3 regions of the Paenibacillus sp. EKM10P genome follow, and region 1 is predicted to be linked to each of the others. Evidence: a T-box and tRNA genes for the amino acid it is inferred to sense, from the RefSeq annotation. Region 1 holds a T-box; the other regions hold tRNA genes.
The links. The T-box of region 1 lies ahead of argS (arginine--tRNA ligase). A T-box ahead of a tRNA ligase gene usually reads a tRNA of that ligase, here a tRNA-Arg.
Positions count from the first base shown of each region.

Region 2: it encodes a tRNA-Arg, which carries the amino acid that the T-box ahead of argS (arginine--tRNA ligase) is inferred to sense. The anticodon was not compared.
Region 3: it encodes a tRNA-Arg, which carries the amino acid that the T-box ahead of argS (arginine--tRNA ligase) is inferred to sense. The anticodon was not compared.

Region 1 is NZ_JAALET010000005.1:163,696-171,273, reverse strand. It holds gene HFE01_RS15310 (nicotinate phosphoribosyltransferase) at 1-1,322, shown strand, start outside; gene HFE01_RS15305 (MogA/MoaB family molybdenum cofactor biosynthesis protein) at 1,387-1,902, opposite strand; gene HFE01_RS15300 (four-helix bundle copper-binding protein) at 2,167-2,496, shown strand; T-box leader at 2,574-2,832, shown strand; gene argS (arginine--tRNA ligase) at 2,892-4,616, shown strand; gene HFE01_RS15290 (S-layer homology domain-containing protein) at 4,893-5,861, shown strand; gene HFE01_RS15285 (ABC transporter ATP-binding protein) at 5,974-7,578, opposite strand, start outside.
Region 2 is NZ_JAALET010000006.1:195,333-202,910, forward strand. It holds gene tpiA (triose-phosphate isomerase) at 1-165, opposite strand, end outside; gene HFE01_RS16620 (phosphoglycerate kinase) at 225-1,406, opposite strand; gene gap (type I glyceraldehyde-3-phosphate dehydrogenase) at 1,529-2,539, opposite strand; gene HFE01_RS16630 (sugar-binding transcriptional regulator) at 2,632-3,669, opposite strand; tRNA gene HFE01_RS16635 (tRNA-Arg) at 3,930-4,001, shown strand; gene clpP (ATP-dependent Clp endopeptidase proteolytic subunit ClpP) at 4,212-4,808, shown strand; gene HFE01_RS16645 (PdaC/SigV domain-containing protein) at 4,924-6,033, opposite strand; gene HFE01_RS16650 (SIMPL domain-containing protein) at 6,271-7,026, opposite strand; gene HFE01_RS16655 (HPr family phosphocarrier protein) at 7,297-7,566, opposite strand.
Region 3 is NZ_JAALET010000012.1:105,226-112,803, forward strand. It holds gene HFE01_RS21700 (winged helix-turn-helix transcriptional regulator) at 1-116, opposite strand, end outside; gene HFE01_RS21705 (arginase family protein) at 221-1,132, shown strand; gene HFE01_RS21710 (hypothetical protein) at 1,268-1,522, opposite strand; gene HFE01_RS21715 (LacI family DNA-binding transcriptional regulator) at 1,588-2,556, opposite strand; gene HFE01_RS21720 (6-phospho-beta-glucosidase) at 2,744-4,087, shown strand; tRNA gene HFE01_RS21725 (tRNA-Arg) at 4,305-4,378, opposite strand; gene HFE01_RS21730 (magnetosome magnetite crystal formation protein family) at 4,554-4,847, shown strand; gene HFE01_RS21735 (hypothetical protein) at 5,157-5,516, opposite strand; gene asnB (asparagine synthase (glutamine-hydrolyzing)) at 5,680-7,524, shown strand.

The DNA of each region.
Region 1 (7,578 bases):
TGTTCGCTGGTCTGGAACGCATTGTGAATTACATCTCAAATTTGCGGTTTACAGAAGAGGACATTCGCTATCTGTCAGAGCAGGAGGAAAAGTACGATCCCATGTTCATGGAGGCATTGCGCCAGTTTAAGTTTGGCGGAACGGTCCATTCGATGAAAGAAGGGGCGCTTGTTTTTCCAAATGAGCCTCTGGTCCGTGTTGAAGGAACAATTATGGAAACGCAGCTTGTCGAGACGGCGTTGTTGAATTTTATGAATTACCAGACACTCATTGCGACAAAAGCATCGCGTATCAAGCAGGTGGCCAGTGACGATACACTGCTCGAATTTGGTACACGGCGTGCGCAGGAGGCAGATGCAGCGATTTGGGGAGCGCGTGCAGCTTATGTTGCAGGTTTCGATGCGACTTCTAATATGCTGGCAGGCGAACATTTTGGGATTCCGACAAAAGGAACACATGCCCATTCATGGGTACAAACCTTTATGACGGAGCAAGAGGCGTTCGACGTGTACGCGAAGGTTTTGCCAGATCAGGTTACATTGCTGGTAGATACCTTTGACACGCTGGAGAGCGGTGTTCCTCATGCGATTCGGACAGCAAAGATGCTGGAGAGTCAAGGCAAGCGTATGAATGCCATCCGTTTGGATAGCGGTGATTTGGCTTATCTATCTATTCAGGCCCGGGAAATGCTGGATGCCGAAGGTTTGGATTACGTACAAATTGTTGCTTCCAACGATTTGGATGAAAATACGATTTTCAATCTAAAAGCCCAAGGTGCACGTATTGATGTATGGGGTGTAGGAACACAGCTGATTACGGCTTCAGATCAACCTTCATTAGGCGGAGTGTACAAGCTGGTTGAGCGGGAAGTAGACGGTGAAATGCTGCCGACGATTAAGATCTCGGGTAACCCGGAAAAAGTATCTACACCAGGCAAAAAGGATGTATACCGCATTGTGGATAAGAAGAAAGGGAGAGCTGTAGCTGATTACATTTCTTTCCCGGATGAAGAACGTCCGCGCAATGGTAAGCGCCTGAAGCTGTTTAACCCTTTGCATCCATATATGAAGAAGTATGTTGAAAATTACGAAGCTGTACCGATGCTTGAACCTATTTTTATAAATGGACAGAAGGTATACGAGCTTCCCGAACTGGATGAAATTCGTGCCTATCATGCTTCACAGTTGAAACTGTTTTGGCCAGAATATTTGCGGAAGCTGAATCCTGAAATTTATCGTGTTAATCTTAGTGAGAAGGTATGGGAGCTGAAGCAAAAGCTGATTGATAGCTACATGCAGCCCGAAGTTGAAGAAAAAGAATAATGTGAAAAGGCACCTCATTCATATGGGGTGCCTTTTTGTGTCGGCGCATGTGTGGAATAGGAGCTTATTTATAAATTTCTCTCATCACATGTCGCAGTTCAGGAACAATAATGCGTTCCATTGCCAAACGAACGGCTCCGCGGGAGCCAGGCATAGAAAACACAGCTGTCTGGCCCACAGTACCCGCTACAGCCCGGCTTAATATAGCTGCTGATCCAATGTCCTCAGCAAAGCTTAAGTAACGGAAGATTTCACCAAAGCCAGGTAGTTCCTTATCCAGTAAAGAGGAGATGGCTTCATATGTAGTATCACGCGGAGAAATGCCAGTACCACCTGTTAAAAGTACAGCCTCGATGTCCTCATGTGCTGCAGCTTCGGTTACCAACTGCCGGATACCCTCATAGTCGTCTTTGACGATAACATATCGAACAACCTTATATCCATTCGTTTCTAGTAGTTCCTTGAGCAGTCGGCCCCCAGTATCGGTTTCCATGGTTCGTGTATCAGAGACGGTCACGACCATGCAGTTAACCTGCTGCGGAGACTCCCGTCGGTGCTCCTCTACAGATGTTATGTTCATTACAATCTTCACTCCTTGATTCATGGTTAAGCATATTCTTTTTTTACAATAGAGGAATGACCGACTGGATGCAAGTCAGAAACGAGGGATAAAAAGTTATGTGATTAATATCCTTGCGCTTGCACCTTGGAATATAGTACACTTCCTTACATAAGTCGGGATTTTCTGGGTTTATTTTGTTGAAAGCGCGAACATCAATTGATTAATTTCAAGGCTCAGCGGGTAATAGTACAGCAGGATCAACAACTGGGAGGTAATTGTATTATGAATCATTCATACCAAAAATGCGTGGATGCTTGCCTGGAATGTATGAACGCTTGCAATGTATGCTATGTAGCAAGTTTGAAGGAATATGATTTAGCTATGCTGCGTGAATGTATTCGAGTGAGTAGGGAATGCGCAGAGATATGTGGGTTTGCTGCTCAAATGTTGCAGCGCGGAACGGATTTTGCCGAGGAAATCTGTGAGCTATGCGCCAAAGCCTGTGAGGTATGTGCTGCTGAATGCAGCAAGCATTCCCATAATCATTGCAAACATTGTGCAGAGGCCTGCCGTCATTGTGTTGAGGCTTGTCGCCAATTGGTGGCAGTGTAATTACATATACAGAACTAGTCCCTGAAGAGGGAATAAAAGGTTGCTTTCTACTAAATAGGTTTGTATAATGGTGGGAATTAACGTCAAGGAACGGGAGAGTAGCAACGGAACCGTATCATTACAGCGAGCCGGAAGAGGTGGAAGCCGGTATGAAATCCGATGTGAAGCGCACCCGGGAGACGGTTGATCCAACGATAAGAACTTCTAGTAGATCAACCCGGCTGACACCGTTATTTGTCAATGGAGTGAAATCGCGATTTGTGTAAGCTAGCTTTATCTACACAACCGATTTACGAAGAGTGGTACCGCGGGGATATCGAAGTTCTCGTCTCTTGATTATATCAAGAGACGAGGGCTTTTTTTGTTAGATCCTATAAAAAGAAGGAGAGAGGAACATGTTGTTGATGATTGCTACCCAAGCTATTTTAGCTCATACGGGCTTGGAGGAGAAAGAAGTTTTATCTTTATTCGAGGTGCCTCCGCAGCCTGAATGGGGAGATGTGGCGTTTCCCTGTTTTGTGCTGGCTAAGAAATTTCGAAAGTCTCCACAGCATATTGCAATGGAATTGGCAGAGCTAGTAAGCCATGAAGCGGGTCTAACCGCTACAGCATCGGGTGCCTATGTAAATATTACATTGGATCGATCTGTTCATATTCCACCTATGCTAGCTGAATTGAGCAAGACTGAGTTTCTCAAGCCCAATATTGGGCATGGACAGCGAGTAGTAATTGATATGTCCTCGCCCAATATTGCCAAACCATTTGGTATCGGTCATCTTCGTTCTACTGTTATCGGTGCCGCCTTGTATCGCATACTTAGTGAAACCGGATATGTACCGATTAGTGTGAATCATCTAGGGGATTGGGGGACACAATTTGGCAAGCAAATTGCGGCCTATAAAAGATGGGGCAATGAAGAGCAGCTACAACAGGATCCGATCGGGGAATCATTGAAGTTATATGTCCGTTTTCATCAGGAGGCTGAGCATGACCCGTCTTTGGAGGATGAAGGCCGCGAGTGGTTCCGACGTTTGGAGCACGGGGATACTGAGGCTCAACAACTATGGGAGTTTTTTGTTGAAGTCAGTCTGGGTGAATTTGATCGTATGTACCAACGTCTTAACATTTCGTTTGACCATGTGTTGGGGGAAAGCTTTTACAATGATAAGATGCAGGCAGTTGTTGCCCAATTAAGAGCAAAAGGACTGCTGGAGGAAAGTGATGGGGCACTTGTGGTTCGTCTGGAAGACGAGCAGCTGCCACCATGTCTTATTTTGAAAAAGGATGGGACCACCATTTATCCCACCCGTGACCTGGCAACAGCGATTTATCGTCATGAAGTGATGAAGGCTGATCGGCTGCTGTATGTCGTTGGCGGGGAACAGAAGTTACATTTCCAACAGGTATTTGCGGTGCTCAAGCATGCAGGGGAGGCATGGGCAGAGCAATGTGAGCATGTACCGTTTGGTTTAATGCGGTTTGCAGGCAAAAAAATGTCCACAAGACGCGGCAAGGTGGTGAGACTGGAGGAAGTGCTGGATGAAGCTGTAGCGCGTGCTCAAGCCATTATTACGGAGAAGAATCCCAATTTGCTGGAACAAGAGGCAATAGCAGAAGATGTCGGCATCGGAGCGATTATTTTTGGCGATTTAAAAAATAACCGTCTGAATGAAGTGGATTTTTCGTTGGAGGAGGCATTGACCTTCGAAGGTGAGACTGGCCCTTATGTGCAGTATACCCATGCGCGTATACGCAGCCTTCTGGAGAAAGCTCGCGCTCGCGCTGAGGTTGATTCTAATTCCAGTGACAACGTCCTTGGTCAAGAAGGGCATTCTCCTGAATGGAATATCGTTTCGGATGAAATGCTGGGTGACGCAGGCTGGGCCTTGCTTAAGCAGTTGGATCGCTATCACGGGCAGCTGATACGTGCTGCTCAGCAACTGGAACCTTCGGTTATTGCTAGATTTGCATTGGATACAGCACAGGCGTTCAACCGTTTTTATGCTAAGGAAAGGATTGTCGATGGTGGACAGTGGCGCATTCAGTTGGCGGAACAGACTGCAGATATGCTGGCAAGTACACTGCGACTTCTTGGACTGAAAGCCCCTAACCGGATGTAAGCTACCACAAGTGGGTATTTTTGTTAGGTGCACTGCTGCTTTTGCTAGCTAAAATTACTGCGAATTAGCTCTTTTCTCTAAAAGGCGCTGCAAAAGGAAAACTATCATAGACACTTTTGGGTTTGCATGGAGATGGTGAGCAGAAAAGAGCAAGACGGGTTACACTAATCGCAGGGTATTCCAATGTTTTGCAACCAATTTGTGCATATTTGAAACATTTGATGGTTTTATTGCGTCCGTAAGTATAGAAGCAAAGTAAACATGGAGGTGTATCTCATGATCAAAAATAAAAGCGTGGCAGCTGCGCTGCTTGTCGTCTGTTCATTGGCTGTGGCTACGTCGGCTTCTGCCTTTCGTGATATAAAGGGAGCTGAGCAGGAGAAGATCGTAAGTTCACTTCAGAACAAAGGAATTATTCAAGGGATAACCAAGGATAAGTTTGCACCGGATCAAACGCTCACGTATGCACAAGGAGTACACTTGGTTGTTCGGGCGATGGATCTTCAGGTTATGCCTGATTTTACAACGGGCTCCTTTGCAAACATTCCGACTTCCGCATGGTATGCCGATTCCTATCGGATTGCAGTCCAGCACCAAATCCCTCTGTCACCGGATATTGATCCAAGTACCCGCATGACTAGGGAGCAATTCGCGAATATTCTGTATAAAGCAGTGAGTGCAACGGGGGAATATCCAACGGTCCGTATGCTTATTAACATAGCAGATGGCAAAAAATTAGACCAAGAGTCGAACGAAGCAGTTCAATTTCTTTTGTTGACCAAAATTGCAACATTGGATGAAAAGAGTAACTTTAACCCGGATCGTAAAGTAACGCGGATGGAGGCAGCTGAAATGGTCTATCATGCATCCGAGTTTGTACAAAATCATAAACCGGTGCAAGCCACTCCGGAAAATCCAGCTGAGCCTGTAGACCCGGCTCAACAAACCAATATTAGTATGAGCATAGAGAAGGCGAATGACCAGCAGAACAAAGTGACCATCACTCGTCTGCAGGCACCTAATCCGGGTTATGGCATTGAAGTGGATCACATCGACTACGTAGATGAAACGAATGCAGTCATTTACTACAAGCTGACGAGTCCAAAACCGGGTGAAATGAACATTCAAGTCATTACGGATACCCATACCAGTACATTGGTAGACAGTAAGTATAAGGTTACGCTCAAAGCAGTCGATGGAACAGTGCTTCCTCCCACAGGTACAGGCACGTCTGTAGCTAAATAAAACGACAAGATATGTCATATATAAAATAAAGCCAGCGAGTCCCCAATATGAATGGAGACCGCTGGCTTTTTCATGCTAAATATTAATTGTTAGCCCCAGGCTCTAGTATTATTTAAGCTTTAAATGCGACTTTACCTGTAAGCAAGTCATTTTGCGCAGAAGGTGTAGCTGAGGAAGATGCAGATTCTGCTGCAACCGTTCCTGACTGAAGCTGATACATTTGGAAGTAACGTCCACCCTGGGCCATAAGCTCGTCATGGCTACCCCGTTCAACAATTTCACCCCGATGCAGCACCAAAATTTGGTCTGCACTACGAATGGTGGACAAACGGTGGGCAATGATAAAGGTCGTACGTCCCTTTTTGAGCACTTCAAGAGCAGATTGGATGAGCGCTTCCGTTTCGGTATCAATATTGGCGGTAGCTTCATCCAGAATTAAAATGGCCGGATCAAAGGCTAACGCGCGAGCGAAAGAAATAAGCTGACGTTGCCCGGCGGATAAGGTGCTGCCTTTTTCAATAACAGGCTCATCAAATCCTTGGGGCAAATGGGCTAGCAGTTTGTCGGCTCCAACGTCATGCAGCGCTTTATTCACCTGCTCTCTCGTAATTCTACTATCTCCGAGACTGACATTAGAGGCTACCGTACCTGTGAACAAATATGGGTCTTGAAGCACAATACCCATATGATGGCGAAGCCATTGCTTAGGAATACTTTTGACAGGCGTTCCGTCAATGGTGATCGTTCCTTTTTGCGGATCATAGAACCGGAATAGCAGGTTGATAATCGAGCTCTTACCTGATCCGGTATGCCCGACAAGAGCAACCGTTTGGCCGGGCTGTGCTGTAAAGGAAATATGCTTAAGCACATCATCCTTTTTGTAGGCAAAGGAAACATCATTAAATTCTACCTGGCCTTTGTAACGCGGCATCGTACCATCTGTCACCGGCTCTCCAGTTTCGTCCATCAATTCAAATACGCGTCCTGAGGATACGATGGAAGTATCCAGTACGGCGAGCTGGTTGACCATCCCCGTTATAGGTTGGAACAATCGACCCAGCACATCGACGAAGGCATACAATACCCCTAGTGATATCGCACTACCTGTAGTGCCAAGCGCCGCAGATCCAAAATACCACAACACGACAGCGAAGGCGAGGTTTCTCAACACGTTGACCAAATTGTGCGAAGTAAAAGCGTTCAAATTCAGCATTTTATTCTGATGCTTCATATAGTCATCATTTAACTCTTCAAACTCTTGCTGTGTTTGTTTCTGATGCCGGAATACACGAATAATGGACATCCCCTGAATGGATTCATTAATAATCGCATTAATCTCGCTGAGCCTGGATCGGATGATCGTGTTATAGCGGGTTGCAACCTTGCGGTACAATACAATCCATAAGATCAGCAACGGTACAATAAATAGAGAGATAAGACCCAGTCTGAAATCCAGTAGAAAGAGTGCCACATATACCCCTGCCATCGTTACAATCCCTGAAGTGAAGTTTGAGAGTACAGCCACAAACAAATCTTTGACTGCCTCCGTGTCATTCGTAACACGGGATACGACCTTGCCTGCGGGTAAGTTATCAAAAAAGTAAACTGGCAAGCGCTGAATGTGTGCATAGAGATCAAGCCGAAGCTTCTGAATGACTTTGTTCGCCGAGGATTGCAGCCAGTATGTTTTGCCGAACTCGGCAAAAATCGAAACGAC
Region 2 (7,578 bases), on a different contig from region 1:
ACCTTTTACTGCTTCAACCAGAGCAGGAAGATTTGTAAATGGAGCACAGATAACGCTCTCCACTCCTGCAACCTCTGCTTTACCTTTGATCTCTTCGATGAAGGTTTTAGCTTCTGGTACGGTTTTGAACATCTTCCAGTTACCCGCGATAATCGGTGTTCTCAATGGTTTCAACTCCTAACTATTAGGTGCCCTAAAGCCTTTATTACGCGTAATGCGTTTGATTATTTATCGTTAAGTGCAACAACACCCGGAAGTGCTTTGCCTTCCATGAATTCCAGGGATGCGCCGCCGCCAGTGGAGATGTGATCCATTTTGTCAGCCAAGTGGAATTTTTCAGCCGCAGCCGCAGAATCACCGCCACCAATGATGGTGTATGCTTCTGTTGTAGCACAAGCTTCCGCTACTTCACGAGTACCGCCAGCGAAAGGCTCGATTTCAAATACACCCATTGGTCCATTCCAAACAACCAATTTGGAGTTTTTGATAACATCTGCATAGATTTTACGAGTTTTCGGTCCGATATCCACGCCTTCCCAATCTGCAGGAATGCCGTCGATGTCCACAATGTTCGTGTTCGCTGTAGCGCTGAAATCGTCAGAAATAACGATATCCACAGGAAGGTAGAAGTTTTTGCCAAGCTTCTTCGCTTTTTCAATAAATCCAAGAGCTACGTCCAGTTTGGATTCATCCAGCAAAGATTGACCCACTTCATGACCTTGAGCTTTGAAGAATGTATAAGTCAAACCGCCGCCAATAATTACGTTATCTGCAATGTTCAGCAGGTTGTCGATTACGTCGATTTTGTCTTTTACTTTGGAACCGCCAATAATGGCTGTAAAAGGACGATCTGGATTCGACAGAGCTTTACCAATGACAGACAACTCTTTTTCCATCAGCAAGCCGGAAACAGCCGGAAGGAAATGCGCGATACCTTCTGTGGAAGCATGAGCACGGTGTGCTGCACCAAATGCGTCATTCACGAAAATGTCAGCCAGTTCAGCAAATTGCTTCGCCAGTTCAGGATCGTTTTTCTCTTCTCCTGGGTAGAAGCGTACATTTTCAAGCAATAGCACATCGCCGTTTTGCAGTTCAGCCACTTTCCCTTTAACAGCCTCGCCAACTGCTTCGTCTACCTTAACAACAGGCTTATTAAGCAGTTCTGACAAACGCACGCCAGCAGCAGTCAGACGCATGGATTCAACGACTTGACCCTTTGGACGTCCAAAGTGACTCGCCAAAATAACTTTTGCACCTTTTTCAATCAGGTAGTTAATGGTTGGCAAGGTTTCGCGAATACGCTTGTCATCGGTAATTTTACCATCCTCAACCGGAACGTTAAAATCTACACGAACAAACACCCGTTTTCCATTCAGTTCTATATCACGTACGCTCTTTTTGTTCATCTCCATATTCCTCCGCACCCTTATAATTTTACGAAACAGGAATTTAAGGCACATTTTGATATATAAAGAGCGGAAACAATAACACCTGTTTCCGCTCTATGATGTTGCTCGATAAGGAATTCTTATTTAGCCAATTTAGCGAAGTATTCCAACGTACGGATCAATTGTGCAGTGTAGGACATTTCGTTGTCGTACCAAGCTACAGTTTTAACCAGTTGTTTGTCGCCAACAGTCAGAACTTTAGTTTGAGTTGCATCAAACAGGGAACCAAAAGTCAGACCTTTGATGTCAGAAGAAACGATTTGATCTTCAGTGTATCCGTAAGTTTCAGGATCGGAAGCTTCTTTCATCGCTGCGTTGATTTCTTCAGCAGTTACGTTTTTCTCCAGAACTGTTACCAGCTCAGTCAGGGAACCTGTTGGTACTGGAACACGTTGAGCTGCACCATCCAATTTACCTTTCAGCTCAGGGATAACCAGACCGATTGCTTTAGCAGCACCAGTAGTGTTAGGAATGATGTTTTCAGCTGCTGCGCGAGCACGACGGAAGTCACCTTTAGCATGTGGAGCATCCAAAGTGTTTTGGTCGCCAGTGTAAGCGTGAATTGTAGTCATCAAGCCTTCAACGATACCAAATTTGTCTTGCAGTGTTTTAGCCATAGGAGCCAAGCAGTTAGTTGTGCAAGAAGCACCGGAAATTACAGTTTCAGTTCCGTCCAGAATTTCATGGTTTACGTTGTAAACGACAGTTTTCATGTCGCCAGTAGCTGGAGCGGAGATAACAACTTTTTTAGCGCCGCCTTTCAAATGTTTCTCAGCAGCTTCTTTAGTTGTGAAGAAACCTGTGCATTCCAGAACGATGTCTACGCCCAGGTCTCCCCAAGGCAATTCTTCAGGGTTACGGTTAGCCAAAACTTTAACTTCTTTACCGTTTACTTTGAAGAAACCGTCATGTACTTCTACTTGTCCTTGGAAAGTACCTTGTGTTGTATCATATTTCAACAGATGTGCCAGCATTTTGGAATCTGTCAAGTCGTTAATTGCTACTACTTCAATACCTTCTACGTCTTGAATACGGCGGAAAGCAAGGCGTCCAATACGTCCGAAACCGTTAATACCAACTTTAACTGTCATGAGTGAGTTCCTCCCAAAGTTCGTTTAGTTTAGTTTTATATATTCAAGACAGACCCGAAAGCCCGTCAAGACAACACAATTAAAAAACCTTATCAATCTCTTAAATAACGGCTTACAATCTCGGCAGCAGCGCCTTCGTCGGTGACAAGAATGTCTTCCTGTCCGAAACGCAATACTGCATGAATAGCAGCAGCCTTGCTCTTGCCTCCAGCCACACCTAACACCGTCTCCGTACGCCTGATGTCCTCCAAACGGAGTCCGAGCGTCAGCATTCTGTGAACAACGACGCCGTCTTCGTTAAAATAATAACCAAACGATTCGGCGACCGCACCCTCATTGCTGATCTGGGCAAAGGTTTCAGGGTCAAGCTTGCGTCTGTGGGCCATTGCTATGGCGTTGCCTATCCCGTGAATGATAATACGACTCTCTCGAATCAGGCTTAATATATCCTGAATATTCGTATCCTCAAGCAAGGAGTTGTAAGCATGATTGCTGAGCAAATCCGGTACATGGAGCAGACGGTATTGAGCGCCGACCTTGCGAGCCATCGTGGAGGCAATTGTATTTGCCTGCATTTCCATGCTCTCTCCCAAACCCCCGCGTGCCGGTACAAACCATCCGCCCTTAAGCGGGCCGTTAGCAGGTAATGCCAGTTGTTCCGCCACATCTGCAATCGTCGTGCCACCTGTTACAGCGACCACGTCCTCGTCATCCATAACACTCAGCAGCGCCTTTGCGCCAGCACGGCCCAGTTCCTGCTTCGCTAACGGTGAAGCATCCGAATCCCCTGGAACGACAACCACCTTCCTCAAACCGTAGGCTTGACGAATCTGATCCTCCAATTGGGACAGGCCGAACAAGTTGTTCGCAATCGGCTCCAGCTGTTCCAGCAGATCCAGTCCTGCTTTGCTCACCTTCATGCCCACACTCTCAATCTCAATTAGCCCTTGCGCTTTAAGGAGATCAGTCTCAGCGCGCAGTACGCGCTCGGTCATATCCAGTGAAGCTGCCAGTGTTCTGCGTCCGATAACTTCGGACAGCATAATCTGATGCAGGATCGTGTACCTTTTTTTCAAAACATCCATGAGGTCGGGCAGAAGCTGCTTCTGTATTTCTAATATCTTTCGCATGCTTTCCACTCCCGCACACTTCTAAGTTCTGTCTCTATGCTATATCTCTAACTGGTCTTAAAATGTCCCGGGATAACTTTTTAAGTCCCACGTATATCTTACCCAATATTTGCTTCACATGCAAGTCTATCTGAACCTATATTTCTCAACTTTTTATGTGAATATGCGCACGTAATAAAAGCTTGCAATTCAATGCCGTATATCATATAATCATCTTTGTTTCCAATTAATTAGTTGGTTGCTTGTAATGATTCATCTTTGCGCCCGTGGTCCAACGGATATGACGTAGGCCTCCGGAGCCTGAGATCGAGGTTCGATTCCTCGCGGGCGCGTCGTTTTATACGATTGGCTAAATGTTCCATATGATGTTTTTAACCAAAAAGAGCGCTAAGCGTTCTTTTTTTTAATCAATAGTTTGACTTTCTTTGACTTTTTGTTTGAAATTGTTTATCATGTGGTTAATACGGTAACAGTTTATAAATAGGGATGTGTATTCGGCATATCCACCAAATCCACTAACGATTTAAGGGAGGTTTTTTGACGTGAGCTATGTTCCTATGGTAGTAGAACAAAGTAACCGCGGCGAACGCGCCTATGACATTTATTCCAGACTGTTGAAGGATCGCATTATTTTGTTGGGCTCGGACGTCAATGACGTTGTGGCCAACTCAATTATTGCACAAATGCTGTTTTTGGCTGCTGAAGATCCTGAAAAAGACATTCACTTGTATATTAACAGCCCTGGCGGTTCCATCACAGCTGGTATGGCCATTTTCGATACGATGCAATACATTAAACCTGACGTATCTACCATTTGTGTAGGTATGGCTGCTTCCATGGGTGCTTTCTTGCTGAATGCAGGTGCCAAAGGTAAACGTTTTGCCTTGCCAAACAGTGAAATTATGATTCACCAGCCACTAGGCGGTGCACAAGGACAGGCAACGGATATCGAAATTCGCGCCCGTCGCATTCTGAAAATGCGTGACAAATTGAACCGCATTCTCTCAGATCGCACAGGTCAACCACTGGAACGCATCGAAAAAGACACAGACCGTGACTATTTCATGTCCGCTGATGATGCCAAGGAATACGGTATTATTGATAAAGTGTTAACTAGCTCCTCTCCAGAAGGTGTATAAGAAAAGTGGTTTTCTTCTGACATAGCTGGTAAATAAAAAGGCTGCCTCGGATTTTCGTATCCGGTAGGCAGTCTTTTTTATTTACTATTAATTTTCAATATATACCTAATCCAGATTATTGATTTTGTCCCGCAAAAGGCTTGCCGCCCTGAGGCAGCAGTTGAGCGAACGAGTAAGTAAACTCCGGAATTCCATAAGCGTATGGCGCATAATCATACAAATCAAACACGATGGTTACTCCACTGTTGGTCACATAAAAATTTTGATCTGCGGCCAACTCTTTAAATTTCTCAAACCCTTCGCCAGCCTGGAGCGCATCAATTTTTTTCTTCAAATCAGCATTCAGGAACTTTTTATAGTTAGGATTTGCCTTCAATACGTCAGACAATTGCAACTGCTTACCATCAGCAAGCGAGAACGTATATCCTTTACGTGCCGTCATACCGTGTGCGCCACCTGTATACGAGTAGTCCTGCATAATCACACTTAGAATACCGTCCTTATTATAGGCAATTGCAAAATCATTTTCGAAATCATACGGTCTTTCTGCTGTAACCTCTCCCTCTGCCACCATCTTTTTGCCTGCTGCCAATACTGTCTCTGCATGCTTTTTAAGCACATTATTAATGGCCTGTTGAGCCTCAGGATTCAGCTGGCTGCCGCTGATTTGCGGATACTTAATCTTATAGGATACCTTTGCATTACTCGAAGCTGGAAGCGTCTGAGATGCAATTGTGATCGGATTTAGCTGGCTTTTACTCAATGTTACTGTTTTCTGAGTTGCATTCCACTGCGCATCGATACCCAGATAGTCTTTCAGCAGACTCATAGGAATATATAGCTTCCCGGCGATCATTTTGGCATCCATGCTGCGCGTGTTGATCCCGTTCACATTGGCATAGGCATCCGAGGAGGAGACCACGATATAGAGCTTGTTGTACCCGCTCCCCACTGTATATGTCCCTTCCTTGGTGTCATAGCTCACCGGAATTCCCAAACTATCACGCAGTGCTGCCACTGGAATCATTGTGTTCCCGTTCACTTGTACACCTTTAGCGGCCAACGTTTTACCATTCCATTGGATGGTGACCCCTGGTTGCTGTGTTGTCGCTTGCTGCTGTTTGGTCGAAGCTGCCTCAATATAGGAAACGGGAACGACCGCAACCCCTGCTAAGATTCCCGCTGCCAGCAGTGCTGAGCCCCATTTTTTCGTATGCTTGTTCATCGTAAGTATTCCTCCTATTGTGAATCTGTATTATCTATGTGTTTTGATCACTTTTCTTATTATATCTATACCCTATTGTATGTGGTTTACAATCTGTACACTCACTGATTTCAATCTGTACACCTAACAGCCATTAGCTATGACAGACTCATTACAAAACGGTTTCAATAGACAAAAGAAGCCAACAAGTCACCCTGCAATGTTGCAGGCGCTTGCGGCTCCGTTTAATGGCCTATACTAGTTCATCTCATATTGGGCAGACACTTGGACTTTCACCGTTACTTGGCCCGACTGTATCTCTGTTCCGCCACTCATATCCATGAGCGCTTTGGACATGGCATTCTCACGTTGTGTGAAAACCTGAGCCTCCCCGCCATCTACTGTCACATTCACCAGAGCCCCTAAGCCGCGTTTAGCTGATTTTGCTACGGCACTGGCTTTGGATTGAGCGTTATCCAACGCTTTTGCAATAGCAGCTTCCTCATAAGAAGAAGGATTCTCTACGGAAAACTGTATATTATCTACGTTGTTTGCACCGGAGTTTGTAGCCTCATCCAGCAGCTGACCAATTTTGTCCAAGTTGCGATATTTCACAGAAAGTGTATGGTTGGCCATGTAGCCTTTGAGCTTCTGTCCTTCTTTCTCGTTATAGGTATAGTTAGGTTGTACAGAGAACTGGCTTGTCTGAATATCGTCTGCACTGATACTCCATTTTTCTTTTAACAGCTGTGTGACCTTGTTTATTTTCGCAGCATTAGCTTTTTGAGCAGCAGCAGCAGTATTTCCTTCCGATTGCACCCCAATGGAGAGATAAGCGATGTCTGGCTTAGCCATTATTTCACCACTTCCACTCACGTTAATTACACCATTCGCCGTCGTCGCCGTTGCAGCATAAGCGCGATCAGCTCCCGTCCACAGCCCTCCTGCTACTCCTCCAGCTAATAATGCTCCTGCAAGAATTGCTGTGCTTACTGTTCTTGTCCAAACTCTCATCGTACTCAACCTCTTTCTTGAAAATGTTTGTACCTTCCAGACGGAAAAAACGGGAAAAGGTTGCAGTCAAGCGGTATAAATTTCCGAAACAAGGCACACCACAGGGGTTTTAATTATTTGTAGCTTGGACTTAATGCGGTCGCTATATTCAAATAAATATACATCAATAGCTTAATGGTGGGACGGGTTGAATACTTTTCTCTGATACAAAAAAAGCCCCCGAGGGGGCTTTCACTAAGAGATACATCATATCACAAAGCAGATGTTCGTTTATTGATTTTCCAGCTCAACCTTACTAACCAGACTTACTAAAGCGTTTACAGCCTGTTCGGCGTCCGCACCTTCGGCACTAATATTGATTTCAGTACCTGTACTGATGGCGAGGCTCATAATACCCATGATGCTCTTGGCATTAACCTTTTTGTCTTCTTTTTCCACAAAAATTTCTGATGAATATTTATTCGCTTCCTGTACGAACAGCGCAGCAGGTCTGGCGTGCAGTCCTGTTTTCAAGCGTACGACTACTGGATGTTTTGACATGTCAGCTTACCC
Region 3 (7,578 bases), on a different contig from region 1:
TCGGCCAGAAGGTAAATAATAACCATTTTCCATTTACCACCAATAACTGACACTGTATAACCAAAAGGTGTATCTTGAATGTTTTTAACTTTACCTTTAAATTCAGCCATACTCATATTCACACTATCCTTTCGGGTAGTACCTATCAAATTAGTGCGTACTACGTTTTTATTTGCGTTCAGTTTATACTAACCGTAATTTGAAGTAAAGGAGAGAAAATATGACTAAAACAATACGCCTGTTAATGCCGCAATGGCAAGGAGGAAACAATCCTAACTACTCTTTTGGAGCTGAACTGCTGGCTTGGCTAGCCCCAGACAATGATCAACCCCTTATTCATGTTCCAGTTCAAGCTTATGATGGAACTCCGCTTGCCAACGAGAACGGTATGTATGGGAGAAAACAGCTACTTGAACAATTAGAGGCTGCTCAACATATCATTGACGCTCATAAGCCAGATCGCATTGTAATGTTTGGTGGTGACTGCTTAGTCGAACAAGCCCCGTTTGCCTATTTGAACGAACGATACGGTGGAGAATTAGGGTTAATTTGGATCGATGCCCACAGTGATTTAGTTAGATATGTAGGCTATGATAACGGACATACATTACCGCTTGGAAATCTATTGGGAGAAGGAGATGAGGAGTTCGCAAAATATGTGAAATTACCTCTTAAACCTGAAAAAGTCTTTATCGCTGGTTTAGCAACTCCTACAGAAGAAGAAACAAAAGCATTTTCAGAAACATTTCAAAAACTAGGTGTTACTACTATAGAAACAGATGCTGAAGTAATTCAAAGATTAGGGATTCGAACTGCTGGAACCAAAGAGTTAACGATCAGTACCGGATCAATAAAAGAGTGGATTAAAGAAAGCGGCATCAAGCACCTGGCGATTCACCTTGATTTAGATGTACTTGATCCAAAAGCATTTCGTTCTTTATTATTCGCCAACCCTGAAGCTCCCTATAATCTTTCTCCTGCGGGAACAATGCAAATACCTCAACTACTTCATCTGATTAAAGAACTATCTGAAGAAACCGATGTAGTTGGGTTAGGTATAACCGAACATATGCCGTGGGATTCCATTAACTTAAAGAATCTGCTTGGGGAAATACCTATTTTGAATCATTAATTCTACTTACGATCTATACATGTTTTTTTGACTTAATTTTCGAAATGGAATTATTAGAAATTCGTTTGAATTAGAGTATTGTGTAAAGAAAGGACTCCTGGGGATTTATGCTGTTATGGAGTCCTTTTTTATTTTTTACTTTTTATTTTCATTTATTAATTTTAGTACTGGATTAAGGAACTCTTCAAAAAAGAAGTCGCCTCCCTCACCCGGAGTTAGTGCTTTATTATGATCAAAAGATTCGAAATCTTCTGGTACCGAAATATGATAGAGCGTGCCATTTTCCATTAATTCTCCTAAATCCTTATAAGCATTTGTTGGACGTGCAAAGCAGAGAACCCTAGAATTCTCAAGTATATATAAGTGAGTATCAGTTAACCTATATTGCATAAAATAACACCTCAATTATGTGACTTGAATAGCTCAGCACCGGATAAAAAGGAATACTCAGGAGATCAAGTAGTCGCTCGCTCTACTAATTTGAATTCCAAGGGATGTAATTCTTCATGAAGCCCCTCTAGGGCATTTCGAATCATAATGAATGCATTTTCCGCTTGCTTGTCAATCGGGTAATGAATGGTGGTTAAATCAAGCAAATGCGAAATTTCGGTGTTATCAAAGCCCACCACTGCAACATTACTCGGGATAGAAACACCGAGCCTACGTGCTTCGGTCAACAGCCCTGCAGCCAAATAATCGGTAGAACAAGCGAAGGCATCAGGCTTGTTGGATTGTTCGCCCCACCAGTGAGCAATTTGTTCACCCGCTTCTATTGAATTTAAGCCATAAAAATGCGGGAAAGCATCAGCGTTCAAATCATATTTTTTGCAAAAATCATGATAAGCCCGTATGCGCTCCTTCGTATTCAATCCCCTCATATTCCCATATACATTCACAATGCTGCGATAGCCTCTGGCATACAGATGCTCCAGCGCAAGCATGTACCCCTGATACTGGTCCATAAATACAGACGGGATTGCCTCAATGTTTACACGCTGCCATGTCACAATTGGACCATATTGGGTGTAGTGCTCAATCACACTCCACTCATTGACGCGAATCATACAGACCAAGGCGTCCAGTTGCTTTCTCCGCAACATTTCCAGTGCTTCAAGCTCCCGCTCCTTCTCTCCATTCGTAATAAATAGTGCCATATTAAAACCATGCTCCTGGGCATAGGTTGTAAATCCACGCACAAATGAACCCAATGAATCATTAAAAGAAATTGAAATAATTCCTATGAGCTTGGTCATGCCCTTTTTTAATGAAACCGCATTCAAATTAGGTACATAATCCAGTCGGTCTATGATCTCCTGTACACGCTGCCTTGTCGGTTCACTTACGTACGGATGGTTATTAATGACACGGGACACCGTTGCCGAGGATACACCCGCCAGCTTTGCAATTTCATGAATATTTGCCACATTTCTCACCTCGTTCTTTCTATTTTAGCATGTTCGTGTTTAGCATGTTTCGTGGCCCCGCCCTATAATTGTCACCTTCCCCAAATAAGTTTTTTAAAAGCGCTTGACCTGTAATGCATTACAGGGATTACAGTGAATTTGAGCTTAAGAAAGCGGTTTTAAAAAACATACTCAGGAGGCACTAACCATGAAAAAAGGCATAAAGATCGCAACTATTGGCGGAGGCTCCAGCTATACACCAGAATTAGTAGAAGGTTTTATCAAACGCTATGCAGAGCTTCCCATCCGGGAATTATGGCTGGTAGATATTGAAGCAGGACGCGAGAAACTGGAGATCGTAGGGGCCATGGCCCAACGGATGGTGAAAGCCGCCGGCATTGATTGTGAAGTACATTTGACACTGGATCGTCGGGAAGCCTTGAAGGATGCCGATTTTGTAACGACCCAATTTCGGGTAGGCTTATTGGAAGCCCGGATTAAAGATGAAAGTATTCCTTTGAAACACGGTATGATCGGTCAGGAAACCAATGGGGCTGGTGGGATGTTCAAAGCTTTTCGTACCATACCCGTTATCCTCAGTATCGTAGAAGATATGAAAGAACTGTGTCCGAATGCATGGTTGATTAACTTCACCAACCCTGCGGGCATGGTCACCGAAGCAGTGCTTCGTTATGGTCAGTGGGATAAAGTCATCGGATTATGTAATGTTCCAATCGGCGCGATCAAGAGTGCATCGGCTGTGCTGGACAAACCGGAACAAGAGCTGTTCTTTAAATTTGCAGGAATTAACCACCTTCATTGGCACAAAGTTTATGACAAAACCGGAGAAGAATTAACAGAACAAGTCATCGAAGGACTGTATGCGCCTGGCGCACAACCGGAGAAGGTCGTTGAAAATATTAAGAACATGCGCTTCCTGTATGATCAGGTTCGTCAATTGAAAATGCTACCTTGTCCTTACCATCGGTATTACTATATGACCGATAACATGCTCAAGGAAGAATTAGAGGAGGCCAAAAACGAAGGAACTCGGGGCCAAGTCGTCAAACGTCTGGAAGAAAGTCTGTTTGAATTGTACAAAGATCCGAATCTGGATTACAAACCAGAGGAATTATCCAAACGCGGCGGTGCGCATTACAGCGATGCTGCCTGTGAAATCATCAACTCTATTTATAACAACAAAGGCACATTGATGGTAGTTAGTACGCGTAACAACGGTGCGATTGATGATGTCCCTTATGATAGCGCCATCGAAGTAACCAGTGTCATTCGCGCGCATGGTGCGGAGCCTGTCAACTTTGGCAAATTCCCGCCAGCACAACGGGGACTGCTGCAAGTTATGAAGGCGATGGAAGAGCTGACCATTGAAGCGGCGGTCACTGGTGACTATGCGACAGCACTGCAAGCCTTCACCCTGAATCCGCTCGTTCCAAGCGGCGATATCGCCCAAACTGTACTGGATGAATTGCTGGAAGCACACAAAGAGCATCTGCCGCAATTTTTTGCTCATAAAGAGAAGGCGACAGTATAAAGCCAGAATCAATGATACTGCCAGAACACAAAAAAACTTCCTAATATTGAATTAGGAAGTTTTTGCTATACGTCCCAGGAGGGATACTCTCCCTACGGTCGAGACTGCGAAGTTTATGCTAACGATGCTTAGCTCCGACGTCCCCCCAAGGGGTTCTCATCCCACACTGGAACACAAAAAAAACTTCCCAATATTGAATTAGGAAGTTTTTGCTATACGTCCCAGGAGGGATTCGAACCCCCGACCGACGGCTTAGAAGGCCGTTGCTCTATCCAGCTGAGCTACTGGGACAAAATGATAATCCATAAAACCTTATGTATTCAGTGCATTAATGATTATATCACATTTTGGGCAACTGTCAAAAGCATTTTTTCATTATACAGGAAAGCAGGCTGCAAAAGGAATCATTTGGACGCTAACGGGGTATTATGTACAAAGAACGATGCCAAAAAGGAGGGGTTAATCCGTGAGAGGCCTTTTGTCTTCACTTTGTTATTTTAGCATTTTTTTCGCACCTTTTCTGGTGCCGGTCATTGTGTGGATTGCAGTCCGGGACGAATATGTTCAGGGACACGCGAAAAAAGCCATTTTATCGCACATTTTCCCCATTATTGCGGCGATTCCGCTAGTTTATTTTATTATCACTGCCAATCATGCAGGCTCGGTTATCGGGTTTGTACTGCTATTCGTAGTGGTCTATCTCGGCGTTTTTGTCTATAACATCTACAAAGGGATCATGACGCTGCGTGAAGCGGCCTAATTCAAAAGAAGCCTCTCGCATTCGCAATTTTGACGAATACAGAGGCTTCTTCAGGGTCATTTATAAATGAGCGTTTCTCAGTTTATGACTGTTTATTTATTACCGAAGCGTCTAGGACTTCTTCGCACCTCATGTCTTACATTTTTCTCCATCACTTCTTCCGCGAACTCATTGTTATGAATATAACTGCTGCCTTTGTTTTTCTTATACTTCGCTTTGCCGTCTATGATTTCCCCCTCCTTTCACGCTGATCTGGCGATGGCGCCGGTGTCCAAATTAACAAAAGCCGAGGTAGTGCACACCATATCCTCATGCCCCGAACTCCTTGGCAAACTCTGTACTAAGCTGCCCATAGGAGAGCAATTCCCTTTTGAACTTTTCCCGTTCCTCACCAGCGGTAATGTGCGTAGAGTCCGTAAAAGCCTTGTCGGTCACTTCTTCAAATGCCGAATGCAGATTATTGTCATACCAATCCAGCTCCAGATCGGCATCATTGCGGATGATCCGTACCATGTCATAATCAGGCTGACCATCCTTCTGATTCGTAGCTGTGATATAAACCAGCAGCTCCGGGTCATCTGCGGCACCGGGACGCACTTCTACCTCAGCACAGCGCACTCCGTCAAGTTCAGTGAAGCGGCGTATTTTGGCATCCTTGATGTAGTACATTGTCTCCCTCCTTCCTCACATGTAGGCGGGTTGCCCCATCTGTAGTTTTCGGAACGGACAGACATTTTATGCTTCTTTTCGGCATATATACTGATGAACTGGGGATTTAGTTTTTGATTCATTCCAACACTGGATGAACACGACAAAGAGAGGATGAATAGACATGTGCGGAATTACAGGTTTCATACAGTGGAACGGAGATTTAATGCATCAATCTGAGCTGCTGCTAAATATGACGCAAACGCTCTCCGATCGCGGACCGGATGCTGCGGGTACCTGGATATCCAATCCGTGTGCCTTCGGACACCGAAGACTAAGCGTAATGGACCCGGAAAACGGCGCTCAGCCCATGATCCGGCAGCTTGAGGATATCACTTATACGATTGTATATAACGGGGAAATATATAACGCGCCTGAGCTGAAAAAAGAGTTGCAACAACGCGGGCATTTTTTCCGTACACAATGCGACACAGAGGTACTGCTCGAATCCTATATCGAATGGGGCCCGGATTGTGTAGATCGGTTGAACGGCATTTTTGCGTTTGCGGTCTGGGATAGTGAGCGGGAGCAGGTATTTCTGGCACGAGATCGACTGGGAGTGAAGCCGCTATTTTATAGCCAAACTGAAGATGTATTTGTATTTGGCTCCGAACCCAAAGCCCTACTCCAGCATCCAGCGGTAGAGGCAGCAGTAGACGCCGAGGGATTGGCAGAAATTTTTATCATTGGGCCTGCACGCACCCCCGGACACGGCGTCTATTCGTCGATGAAGGAGCTCCGTCCCGGGCATACCCTCACCTACAGCCGCGACGGCGTACGCATTCAAGCCTATTGGAAACTGGAAAGCATTGCGCATGAGGATAACACCGAAGAAACGGCACTCAAGGTACGACAGCTGTTAATGGATACCGTGGAACGGCAGCTTATTTCGGATGTACCGGTATGTACCTTATTGTCTGGCGGGCTGGATTCAAGTGCTCTGTCCGCATTAGCAGTTGATTATTACAAACGTACCGGGCAGGGACAAGTTCATACGTATTCAGTCGATTATGTGGACAACGACAAGCATTTTAAAGCCCATGCGTTCCAGCCCGGAGCCGATGCTCCCTGGATACAGCGGATGGTCGATGAATTAGGGACAAATCATCACTGGATTGAATTCGATACACCTGAAGTTGTAGCCGCTCTGAACAACTCCACGCTAACGCGGGATTTACCCGGCATGGCGGACGTGGATTCGTCACTGTATCTCTTTTGCCGGGAGATTAAAAAGGGCGCTACCGTTGCCATTTCTGGTGAAGCAGCGGATGAAGTGTTTGGCGGATATCCGTGGTTCCATCGGGAGGATATGCTGAACTCAGGCACATTCCCGTGGGCGGTTGCTCCCGATATGAGAGCGAGTCTGCTATCCCCTGAAGTGCGGGACTGGATCAAGCCGCTGGAGTATTTGAACGACCGTTACTCAGAAGCAGTCGGAGAAGTACCAAAGCTACCGGGGGAAACAGGAAAAGCTGCGCAAATGCGCGTCATGTCCTATTTGAACATCACCCGCTTTATGCCTACCCTGCTGGATCGCAAGGATCGGATGAGTATGGGGGTCGGACTCGAAGTACGGGTGCCGTATTGCGATCATCGGTTGGTGCAATATGTATGGAACATTCCGTGGAGCATTAAGATGACAGGCGGACGTGAAAAAGGTATTTTGCGCAAGGCGCTGGAGGGCGTATTGCCGGATGATGTGCTATATCGCAAAAAAAGCCCGTATCCCAAAACGCATAATCCCTCCTATCTTGCCGCTGTGAAAAAGCAGGCGCTGCAACTGCTGGATGATTCCTCTTCCCCACTGCTCAAGCTGATCGATACGAAAAAGATACGGGATATTGCCGCCTCACCGGAGGCATCCACCAATCTGCCTTGGTTCGGCCAGCTAATGTCGGGTCCTCAGTTGTTTGCTTACTTGACCCAAGTGGATAACTGGCTGCGCACTTACAAGGTGGCTATTCGATAAAATGTGCTAACTGCTTAAGCCGTAAACTACGAGGTGGTAACCGCCTGTTTTCCT